Regions from separate parts of the Mesorhizobium sp. PUT5 genome, predicted to be linked through region 2. Evidence: predicted binding sites of a transcription regulator. Region 2 holds the regulator's gene; each other region holds the start of a gene.
The links. Region 2 encodes LexA, which represses DNA repair genes until DNA is damaged. Its sites were predicted from a motif close to TGTTCNNNNTGTGTTCNG; they were not measured.
Positions count from the first base shown of each region.

Region 1: the regulator LexA is predicted to act here: its motif matches at 1,448-1,465, upstream of ACTDI4_RS08875 (cytoplasmic protein).
Region 3: the regulator LexA is predicted to act here: its motif matches at 1,717-1,734, upstream of ACTDI4_RS07195 (PA0069 family radical SAM protein).

Region 1 is NZ_JBQOSO010000003.1:1,542,053-1,545,326, forward strand. Features, by position in the region: gene ACTDI4_RS08865 (S9 family peptidase) at 1-75, opposite strand, end outside; gene ACTDI4_RS08870 (MucR family transcriptional regulator) at 509-934, shown strand; gene ACTDI4_RS08875 (cytoplasmic protein) at 959-1,312, opposite strand; gene ACTDI4_RS08880 (IS1595 family transposase) at 1,561-2,532, shown strand; gene istA (IS21 family transposase) at 2,840-3,274, shown strand, end outside.
Region 2 is NZ_JBQOSO010000003.1:2,582,687-2,585,960, reverse strand. Features, by position in the region: gene ACTDI4_RS14140 (ComEC/Rec2 family competence protein) at 1-709, shown strand, start outside; gene lexA (transcriptional repressor LexA) at 980-1,696, opposite strand; gene ACTDI4_RS14130 (hypothetical protein) at 1,982-2,203, shown strand; gene ACTDI4_RS14125 (right-handed parallel beta-helix repeat-containing protein) at 2,346-3,221, shown strand.
Region 3 is NZ_JBQOSO010000003.1:1,176,594-1,179,867, reverse strand. Features, by position in the region: gene ACTDI4_RS07205 (ABC transporter substrate-binding protein) at 1-139, opposite strand, end outside; gene ACTDI4_RS07200 (substrate-binding domain-containing protein) at 554-1,573, shown strand; gene ACTDI4_RS07195 (PA0069 family radical SAM protein) at 1,809-2,963, shown strand; gene ACTDI4_RS07190 (ribonuclease HII) at 3,212-3,274, shown strand, end outside.

The DNA.
Region 1 (3,274 bases), 1.0 Mb from region 2:
GTGATGCGTATCGGACACGGGCCGCTTTTCCGTGGGCGGCGGGGCGAGAAAAGGCATGGGCGCAGGTCTGGTCATCGGTCGTCCCTGAAGTGGTGCGGAGGGGCTGTGAGAACACGCAGCCGTCTTCGTTTCAAGAGCCAAAGGCGCCGGCCCGTTGCAATGGCCGGCTCGGGCACGGCAACAATACACATCCCGCCGGCAGGTAGTTTGCGACGCGAAAGGCGGTTTCGGATAGGTATAGTCCCTCGTAACGGGCGGGATTCTTGACTGTCGCTTGCCGTTAGCGATGAGGAACTTGATGAGAACGCAATTAAGAGAGTTGAGTTATCAATATTTCTCGATCTGAAATGATTAGACCGAAGAAGTGAATTGACTTGATTGGTGGTGGGGTTCATTAAAGCCGCGTGATGCGAATCGCGGGTTCTCCTTCCCGCAGAAATGTCGCGCCGTGTCCAGGCTGCCGAGAATGGGCATGAAAATCAAAAAACATCACTGAGGCCCGAAAACCATGGAACTTGCCGAAACGCCGTCCAGAAACAGCGATATGCTGATCGAACTTACCGCCGATGTGGTTGCCGCCTATGTCAGCAACAATCCGGTTCCCGTAGGAGAACTGCCGAACCTGATAGCCGATGTCCATTCGGCACTCGGCAGGGTGGGGGGCACCACGGAACAGCCTCAGGTCGACAAGCAGAAGCCGGCCGTCAATCCCAAGCGCTCGGTGCACGACGACTACATCGTCTGCCTGGAAGACGGCAAGAAGTTCAAGTCGCTCAAGCGCCACCTCATGACGCACTACAACATGACGCCGGACCAGTATCGCGAAAAGTGGGGCCTCGACGCGAACTACCCGATGGTGGCGCCAAGCTATGCGGCCGCCCGCTCGCAGCTTGCCAAGAAGATGGGTTTGGGGCGCAAGCGCAAGACCCGGTGACCACGCCTTCCGGACCTTTGGAAATCAGCGGCGCTTTCGGGCGCCGTTTTTGTTTGCATCGGTCGGTCGAGGGCGCCTCGGGCGCGTGCAGGGCAGCGGGGCCGCCTCGGTGCCGAGCAGCCTGTCCAGTACCTGCTTGAGCGCGATGTGGCGGTTGAGGTCGTAGCTCCAGTGCCGGCTCATGCCCTTCAGCCGCTCCCGCTCGATCGCCCGCCGCAGACGGCCGGCGAACTGGTTCTTCTGGGCAGGCGGGGCCGCCAGGGCAACCGGCAGGTCGATCCCGCAGATGAGTTTTGCCGCGGCGAGTTGCCCCGCCTGTTCCACCGCCTCCTGCCTTTGGGTGGCGAAGATGCGCGCCTCCGCTTCGAACTGTCTCATGCTGCCTCCCATGCGGGTTCTCGACGCCACTATCGAGGCTCGTGAGAGGATGGGGAGTAAGCGACGGAGGATCTTTTTGAGGAAAATATAGAAGGCAAGTATTTCAATAGGTTGTCTGCACTCGCCTTGCCGATATGTTCATTGTTTGTTCACATGCCGTCGAGCTGTGAATATAAGGAACATATTCCTTATTATATACTTGACGTACCAGACGCTAAATGCGATAAGGGAGTCAAGGAGTTACGGAAATGCTCGATCTCACCAACGCGATTTACCACGATGCCGACAAGGCCCGCGCCCATCTGGAGGCCATCCATTGGCCGCATGGTCCGATCTGCCCACATTGCGGCAATGCGAACCCTGGTCGCATCACCAAGCTTGAGGGCAAATCCACTCGCCCCGGCGTCTATAAGTGCAACGAATGCCGCCAGCCCTTTTCCGTGACTGTTGGCACCGTGTTCGAGCGTTCCAAAATTCCACTAAACAAGTGGGTGATGGCTTCGCACCTGATGGCCGCCTCCAAGAAGGGCATCAGCGCGCACCAGCTTCACCGCATGTTGGGCGTTACCTACAAGACCGCCTGGTTCATGGCGCATCGCATCCGCGAAGCCATGAAGGAAGACGTTAAGTCTGCTGGTCCTCTTGGCGGCGAAGGCAAGACCGTGGAAGCCGACGAAACCTACATCGGCAAGCGCGACACTCCCTATGTCTCACCGCAGCGCAAGGGTCGCCCCTTCACCAAGAAAGGCAAGAGCGGCGGCGCACAGAAGCGCACCGTTGTTTCGCTGGTCGAGCGCGGCGGCAAGGTTCGCTCCTTCCACGTCCAGCACGCCACCAAAGACGTTGTGCGCGACATTCTGGTTCGCAACGCTGACCGCTCGTCAACGCTCTACACCGACGAAAGCCGCCTCTACACCACGACTGGCGAGGAATATGCCAAGCACGAAACTGTCAATCATTCCCGCAAGGAATACGCGCGCGGTATCGTCCACACCAACACGATTGAAAACGTGTTCTCGGTGTTCAAGCGCGGCATGATCGGCGTTTACCAGCATTGCGGCGAAGCCCATCTTCACCGCTACCTTGCCGAATTCGATTTCCGTTACAATCGCCGTACCGCGCTAAAGATCAGTGATGCAGAACGCGCCGAAGACCTGCTTCGTATGGCTCGTGACAAGCGCCTCACCTATCGGCGGATTGGTGAAGCCGGTATCGCCTAAGCAAAAGGCGCGCAAATTTCTCCTCAAGCGCAGGAAACAGCGATTCGACTCTGGGTAGCAAATCGCTATTCTGAAACTGGCTGACGCGAGCCAGTCATTGGCACCGGTGCGACCGGACCAACGACCAAGGTACTCACGCCAGCTAGACCCTTGGCGGGGTCTGTGTCGCCCGACGCCACGGGCGGCTAAGGTGTGATTTTTCGTGGAATGAGGACCCTGTTTGAGGGGTAATTTTCGTCCAAACGGGACCCCTTAACGTGGGGTCATCAAAGTGCCTCCGGTTTGATCGGAGGCATTTGTGTTTTGGATGTTGGTTGTGGAGACGATTGCAAAGATACGCCGGCTGTCGCTGGTGCAGGGGAAGTCGATCAAGGCGATCTGCCGGGAGCTGAAGATCTCGCGGAAAGTGGTCCGCAAGGTGCTGCGCTCGGACGAGACGGAGTTCCGGTACGAGCGCAAGCATCAGTCCTATCCTCGCATGGGGGCCTGGCGCGAGAAGCTGGACGGGCTCCTGTCGGCGAATGCAGCGAAGCCGCAGCGGGAACGGCTGACGCTGATCCGGATCTTCGAGGAGCTTCGCGGCCTCGGCTATGACGGCAGCTACAGCTCAGTGTGGCGGCATGCGCAGGATTGGGAAGAGCAACGCGGCAGCGCCGCGGCCGAGGCCTATATCCCGCTGAGCTTTGCGCCCGGCGAAGCCTATCAGTTCGACTGGAGTCACGAGGTCGTCCTGCTGGACGGC
Region 2 (3,274 bases):
TCTCGGGCTGCTGACGCTGCGCGCGGTGCAGGCACCCGACGTGCTGGTCTCGGAAGATGCACGGCTCGTCGCAGTGCCGATCGGAGGCGGGGAGATCGCGGTCAACCGGGAGCGGCCGAACGCGTTCACCATGGAGAATTGGAGCCGTGCGCTGAATGCGGAGATCGCCGTCCCGCCGGAGGCGCTGAAAGGGCGCGACCTGCGCTATGCGGGCGAGGGTGCGCCGGACCTGCCGCCGGGATCGCCCTTCATGTGCGCCGCCCGATCGTGCGTGGCCCGCCATCCTTCGGGGGCGATTGTCGTGCATGCGGCAAATACGGCAGCGGCGCGGCCGGCCTGCGCGTTTGCCGCGCTCATCGTCATAGATGACGCGACGGCGGCCGATCCCTGCAGCGATCCGCTCGTGGCCGTGCTGACCAAGCGCGATCTCGCCCGGTCCGGCAGCGCGGCCATCCGCTTCGACGCGAATTCCGCTGCCGCGCCTGCCGAAATCCGGTTCGCAGTCGAAAACGACTATCGTCCGTGGCATCTCCAGCGCCGGTTTTCGCGCGAGGCGAGAGGTCTGGCGCCCTATCAGGCCAATTCCGGCCCCAGAAGTCGCGCTCAAGGAATCTCCAGAACGGCCAACCGCAACGAGAACAGTTCCAAAGCGCCCCATGGCAGCCAGGGCGATCGCGGCCGAGGCGATGACGAAGCCGACGACGGCTGAGATGGCAGGCGCATCGAGCAACCTTCCAGGCCGGTGGTGGAGGGAGCCTCGCGCTCTGAACGATATCAAGGGACGTATCGGCATGCGGACGGCAAGAGAGCCCGCCCGATAGCGCTGCCAGCCACATTCGCTGGCTGCCTGAGCCCGCAGCTAGGCAACAACACGGGGCAATCACGGGGCAATATGGAATCTCTGCCCGTGATTTCCGCGCGCAAGGGACCGGACGGCCCGGAGAACCTCCCGAATGGGGCAGGCCATCGGCAACTGTCGTCAATATCGCCGGATCAGCCCGACCAGCTTGCCCTGGACCTTCACCCGGTCCGGCCCGAAAATGCGCGTTTCATAGGCGGGGTTAGCCGCTTCCAGCGCAATCGACGCGCCCTTGCGGCGGAAACGCTTCAGGGTAGCTTCCTCCTCGTCTACCAGCGCCACCACGATTTCACCCGGATTGGCGGTGTTTGCGTTGCGGATGATGACCGTATCTCCATCGAAGATGCCGGCCTCGATCATCGAATCGCCCTTGACCTCAAGCGCATAGTGCTCGCCGCCGGCGATCATGTCCGGCGGCACCGAGATGGAATGGGTCTTGTGCTGGATGGCGTCTATGGGCACGCCGGCTGCGATCCGGCCCATAACCGGGATGGAAATGGAGGCCGTGGCCTCGTCGTCGTTGCCCGGCGCCTGCCGCGGCGCCTCCCTGGCCGGCCGGCCGAGACTGCCCTGGATGACGCTGGGCGAGAACTTGCGCGCGGCATTGAGGCCCGGCGCGATCGAATCGGGCAGCCGCAGCACCTCAAGCGCGCGCGCGCGGTTGGGCAGCCGGCGGATGAAGCCGCGCTCCTCCAGTGCCGTGATCAGCCGGTGGATGCCTGATTTCGACGCAAGATCGAGCGCTTCCTTCATTTCGTCGAAGGAAGGCGGAATGCCGCTCTCCTTCAATCTTTCGTGAATGAAGAGGAGAAGCTCGTGTTGCTTGCGCGTCAGCATGGTGCCCCCGAATGATCGGAATCGGAAAAACAAACCCGGAACAAACACTATCTGTTCCAGTTGTGTTCCGCAACGCTTAAAGTTCGATGAATGTTTGGGAGGGCGGGTGGCATTATCCTGCGCCGAGGCTCCGCCAGAGGCCCGGCTCCGTCCGGTCCCTTTCGCCGGTCGCCGAGCCGCTTCAAATCATCGTGAAGTAGCCGGGAGGGCAAGAACCGGCCGGTGCGCGCTCTAGCTATTCGTCCGGGGGATTTCCAGAGGTGCCATCTTTCACAGGAGAATAGCATGATCAAGACAGTTCTGATCGCTGGTTCGCTGACGGCTATTGCCGCCTTCCCGGCATTTGCCGCAACGGATTACTGGGTGGCGCAGGATGCCGGCACCAAGAAGTGCCAGGTCGTGTCCAGCAAGCCCGACGGCAAGAAGATGATGGATGTCGGCAGCAAGATGTATACGGCCAAGGCGAATGCCGAAAAGGCCATGAAAATGCTGTCGGCTTGCAAATAGCCTGCTCCGTGCCTGCCCGGCTATGCGCGCCTATGCGCCGGCCGGGCTTCTCGTCTGTGCTGCAGGACGCTTGGCCGATGGGCCGCGCAGGCGCATGATAGGCTCCCATGCGGGTCGAACTGTTGGAAAGGCGGGCGGTGCGATGGTCAGGCGTTTGGCATGCATAACGGCTGCGGCACTTGCCGTCGTTCCGGCCTCCATGGACGGTGCCCGCGCCGGCGACACCGTTGCGGCCATGGAGACCGCCCGGCCGGGTTCGCCGGATGCAGGCGTTCCGGCTGGAACGAAACTAACCACCTACACCGGCCCGATGACGATCACGCAGGCTGGAACCGTCATCGAAGGGCAGATCATCAACGGTTCTCTTCGGATTACTGCTCCCGACGTCATCATCAAGAACTGCGTCATCAACTATGATGGCTGGTGGGGCATCGACGCCGAAGGCGCCAAGAACATCACCATCCAGAACTGCGAGATCACCGGCCCCGGCTATGCCAAGAACGCCAATGCGGCCATTCTCGGCAGCGGCAACTTCATCGGCAACGACATCTCCAAGTCGGAGAACGGCATTGTCCTGACCGGCGGCGCCAGCACGGTGAAGGGCAACTATATCCACGACCTCGCCGCCGCCGGCGCCGACCCGCACTATGACGGCATCGCCGTGCAGGGCGCCCAGAACGGAGTGCTGATCGAGGGCAACACGGTGATCGGCCGCGATACCTCCGACATCTTCATCAAGAACAATTTCGGGCCGATCAACGACGTCACCGTCAAGGGCAACCTGCTGCTCGGCGATGCCGGCTATCAGGTCTATGTCGACGGCCGTGACAAGGGCGGCGCCATCACCGGCGTCACCATCGCAGACAATTACGTGCAGAAGGGGGGATATGGCTATTATTCGGTGGACAACAGCAAGCCCCTGATTTCCGGCAATGTCGAATTCCTGCCGGGTAAGATGCCGCGTTCGATGCTGGAAACGGGAGTGCATCCGGCTGGGTGGCCGGCAACGCCCGAATAAAAGATGAGGTCCGGCGCCACCGGGCACGCTTCGGCAGAAGCGCCCCGGTGCGG
Region 3 (3,274 bases), 1.4 Mb from region 2:
GGTCGACCTTTTTGAGCGCCTCGTAATTGTCCCAGTGGAAGCGGGCGTCCTCGCCCGGCTTGAACTTCAGCTCCGCCTGCGCGGGCACGCCGAGCGTCAGGGCGGCAATGGCTGCGCCCAGCAAAAGCATCTTCTTCATTCGCGTCCTCCCGATGATGGCTCCCCCCCGGGACCGCTTTTCGGATCGTTCCCCGGACGGAACTTCGCTTGACGGAACCTCCATTCCGCCGCCGGCATCGCCCCGGCCCTGCCCCGGCACCGATCCTGCCCCGGCAAGGCGAAATCCGCAACATTGCGCGGATATCTTCAAAGCGCTTTGGCCGTACGCATCTCGCCATCGTCTCCCGAAAGAGTCAAGAGGGCCACATATAAATCGATTGAAATCAGCAATGGACCTTTGCGGACGTGCATTGCAGCAAGGATTTTTGGCAACGCAGCAGAATCCGGGACTTCAAAGCGGCGCCGGCCCCGCCTATCCTGCCATGGGAACGCCGCGCCGCGGCCAAGGTTGCGGGTGGAGATTTGAAAGCGCTTTGGAAGCCTGGAGGCCGCATTGAACCTCAAGCAGCTCTCGCGCATGCTGGAGCTTTCGCAGACCACCGTGAGCCGGGCCCTGAACGGCTATCCGGAGGTGAGCGAGGAGACGCGCCGGCGCGTGGTGGACGCCGCCAAGCGCCATGGTTACCGGCCCAACCCGAGCGCGCGGCGACTGGCGACGGGCAAGTCCGGCATGATCGGCTATGTGCTGCCGACCGGGGCGGCGGTCGACATCGACCCGCATTTCGTGGAGTTCCTTTCCGGGCTCGGCGACTATGCCCGCGGCCACGAGTTGGACCTGGTGCTTTCGCCCGCCGACGCGGACGACCAGGAGACCACCTATCGCCGCATCGTCGCCAACCGGCAGGTGGATGCCGTCTACATCTCCTCGCCGCGCCCCAGCGACCGGCGCGTGGCGCTGCTGGCCGCGCTCGGCCTGCCCTTCATCGTGCACGGGCGCAGCGAAGGGCTGGATCTCGACTATCCCTTCATCGACATCGACAATGAAGGCGCCTTCCACGAGGCGACGCGGCTTCTGGTGCAGCTCGGCCACCGCCGCATCGGTCTCATCAACGGCGACACGCGCGAGACCTTCGCCATCCATCGCGAGCGCGGCATGCGCCGGGCGCTGACGGGCGCCGGGCTGGCGCTGGAGGCGCGCCACGCCGCCTCCGCCGCCATGACTGAGGAGAACGGCTACCGCGCGGCCCGGCAGTTGCTGGAGGGCGAGGCCGCGCCCACCGCCATCCTGTGCTCCAGCCTCATCATGTCGCTGGGCGTGGTGCGGGCGGTGCGCGAACTCGGCCTTTCCGTACCCGGCGACCTGTCGCTGATCGCCCATGACGACGTCTTTCCATGGCTGAAGCCCGAAAGCTTCCCGGTGCCCCTTTCCACCACGCGCTCCTCGATCCGGCTGGCCGGCGCGCGCGTGGCCGAGCGGCTGGCGGCGCGCATCGCCGGGCTGGAGGACGGCGCGCGCGGCGAGGTCTGGCCGGTCGACCTGGTGGTGCGCGGCTCCATCGCCGGAGTGAAATAAAGCGTGAAATAGACGTAGCGGGGCCGCGAAAGGCACGGCTCGCTCCGCTCGCTTTTTCCACCTCCGCTCTCCAGCGATTCCGGTGCCCATGCTCTTCCCTTTCGAGCCGGAGAGGGGCAGGCAGCGCCGCCCTCCCGACAAAAAGTTCTTGCTTTGTTCCAGAGAACAAAATAGGAATAATTTCATGGGAACAGCGATTCGACAGCCTGCGGACAGCCCCTTCGAGAGGGCCAAGATGGAGCAGATCGTGCGTGCGGACATCGCCGCCTTCGGCGCCGGGCGCGCCGAGATGGCCAATGCCATGATCGAGCAGAGCGGCGTGCGGGTGCGGCCCGAGCGCAACCGCGGCCGCTCGGCCGGCATCAATCCCTCCGGCCGCTTCGAGCCGGTGACGCGGCATGCCTTCGACGACGGCTGGGATTCCATCGAGGACCTGCCGCCCTTCCGCACCGAGGTGCAGGTGGAGAAGCCGCGCACCATCATCACCCGCAACGATTCGCCCGACATCTCCTTCGACCGCTCGATCAACCCCTATCGCGGCTGCGAGCATGGCTGCGTCTACTGCTTCGCGCGGCCGAGCCACAGCTACATGGGCCTGTCGCCGGGGCTGGATTTCGAATCGAAGCTGTTCGCCAAGCCGGACGCCGCCCGCCTGCTGGACAAGGAACTGTCGAAGCCGGGCTACCAGCCGCGCACCATCGCCATCGGCACCAACACCGATCCCTACCAGCCGGTGGAGCGGCAATGGCACATCATGCGCGAGATCCTGGAGGTGCTGGAGGCGCGCGGCCATCCGGTCGGCATCGTCACCAAGTCGGCGCTGGTGGTGCGCGACATCGACATATTGGCGCGCATGGCCGAGCGGGGGCTGGCCAAGGTGGCGCTTTCGGTGACGACGATCGACCGCATGCTGGCACGCACCATGGAGCCGCGCGCCTCCACCCCGGCGAAGCGGCTGGAGGCGATCCGGCAATTGTCGGAAGCCGGCATCCCCGCCTCGGTGATGGTGGCGCCGATCGTGCCGGGGCTGAACGACCAGGAGATGGAGCGCATCCTCGATTCGGCCAGCGCGGCCGGTGCGCGCGAGGCCGGCTACGTGCTGCTGCGCCTGCCGCTGGAGGTGGCGCCCATCTTCAAGGACTGGCTGCTGCGGCACTATCCCGACCGCTACCGGCACGTCATGTCGCTGATCCGCTCCATGCGCGACGGCAAGGACTACGATTCGGAATGGGGCAAGCGCATGAAGGGCAGCGGCCCCTATGCCTGGCAGATCGGCCGGCGCTTCGAGATCGCGGCCAAGCGGCTCGGCCTCAACACCGTGCGGCGCCGGCTGCGGACCGACCATTTCGTCCCGGCCGCGCGCCAGTATGAGCAGTTGACGCTGCTTTAGAGCAATTCCAGCAGAAGTGCGAAGCGGTTTTGCGTTCGGAATTGCATCAAAACAAAGGGTTGGGGCAGTTCCGCGATTCGGAGAAAGCGGAAATGCCGCAAACCGGTCATGCGGCCGCCCGGGCCGAGTGAAACCTTCAAGACCCCGTCCGGCCCTCGTCCCCCGGCCGTCGACGGCGCCCGCGACCCGACGCCCCACCGGCTCGCCGGGCCTTGCGGAGAATCGGGGCCGGTGCGAATCTCGCCGCCATGGTTCGCGCCCGCTCCGATTCTCCGCTCCTCTTCGAGATCGTCGAAAAGCCCGACTTCTCC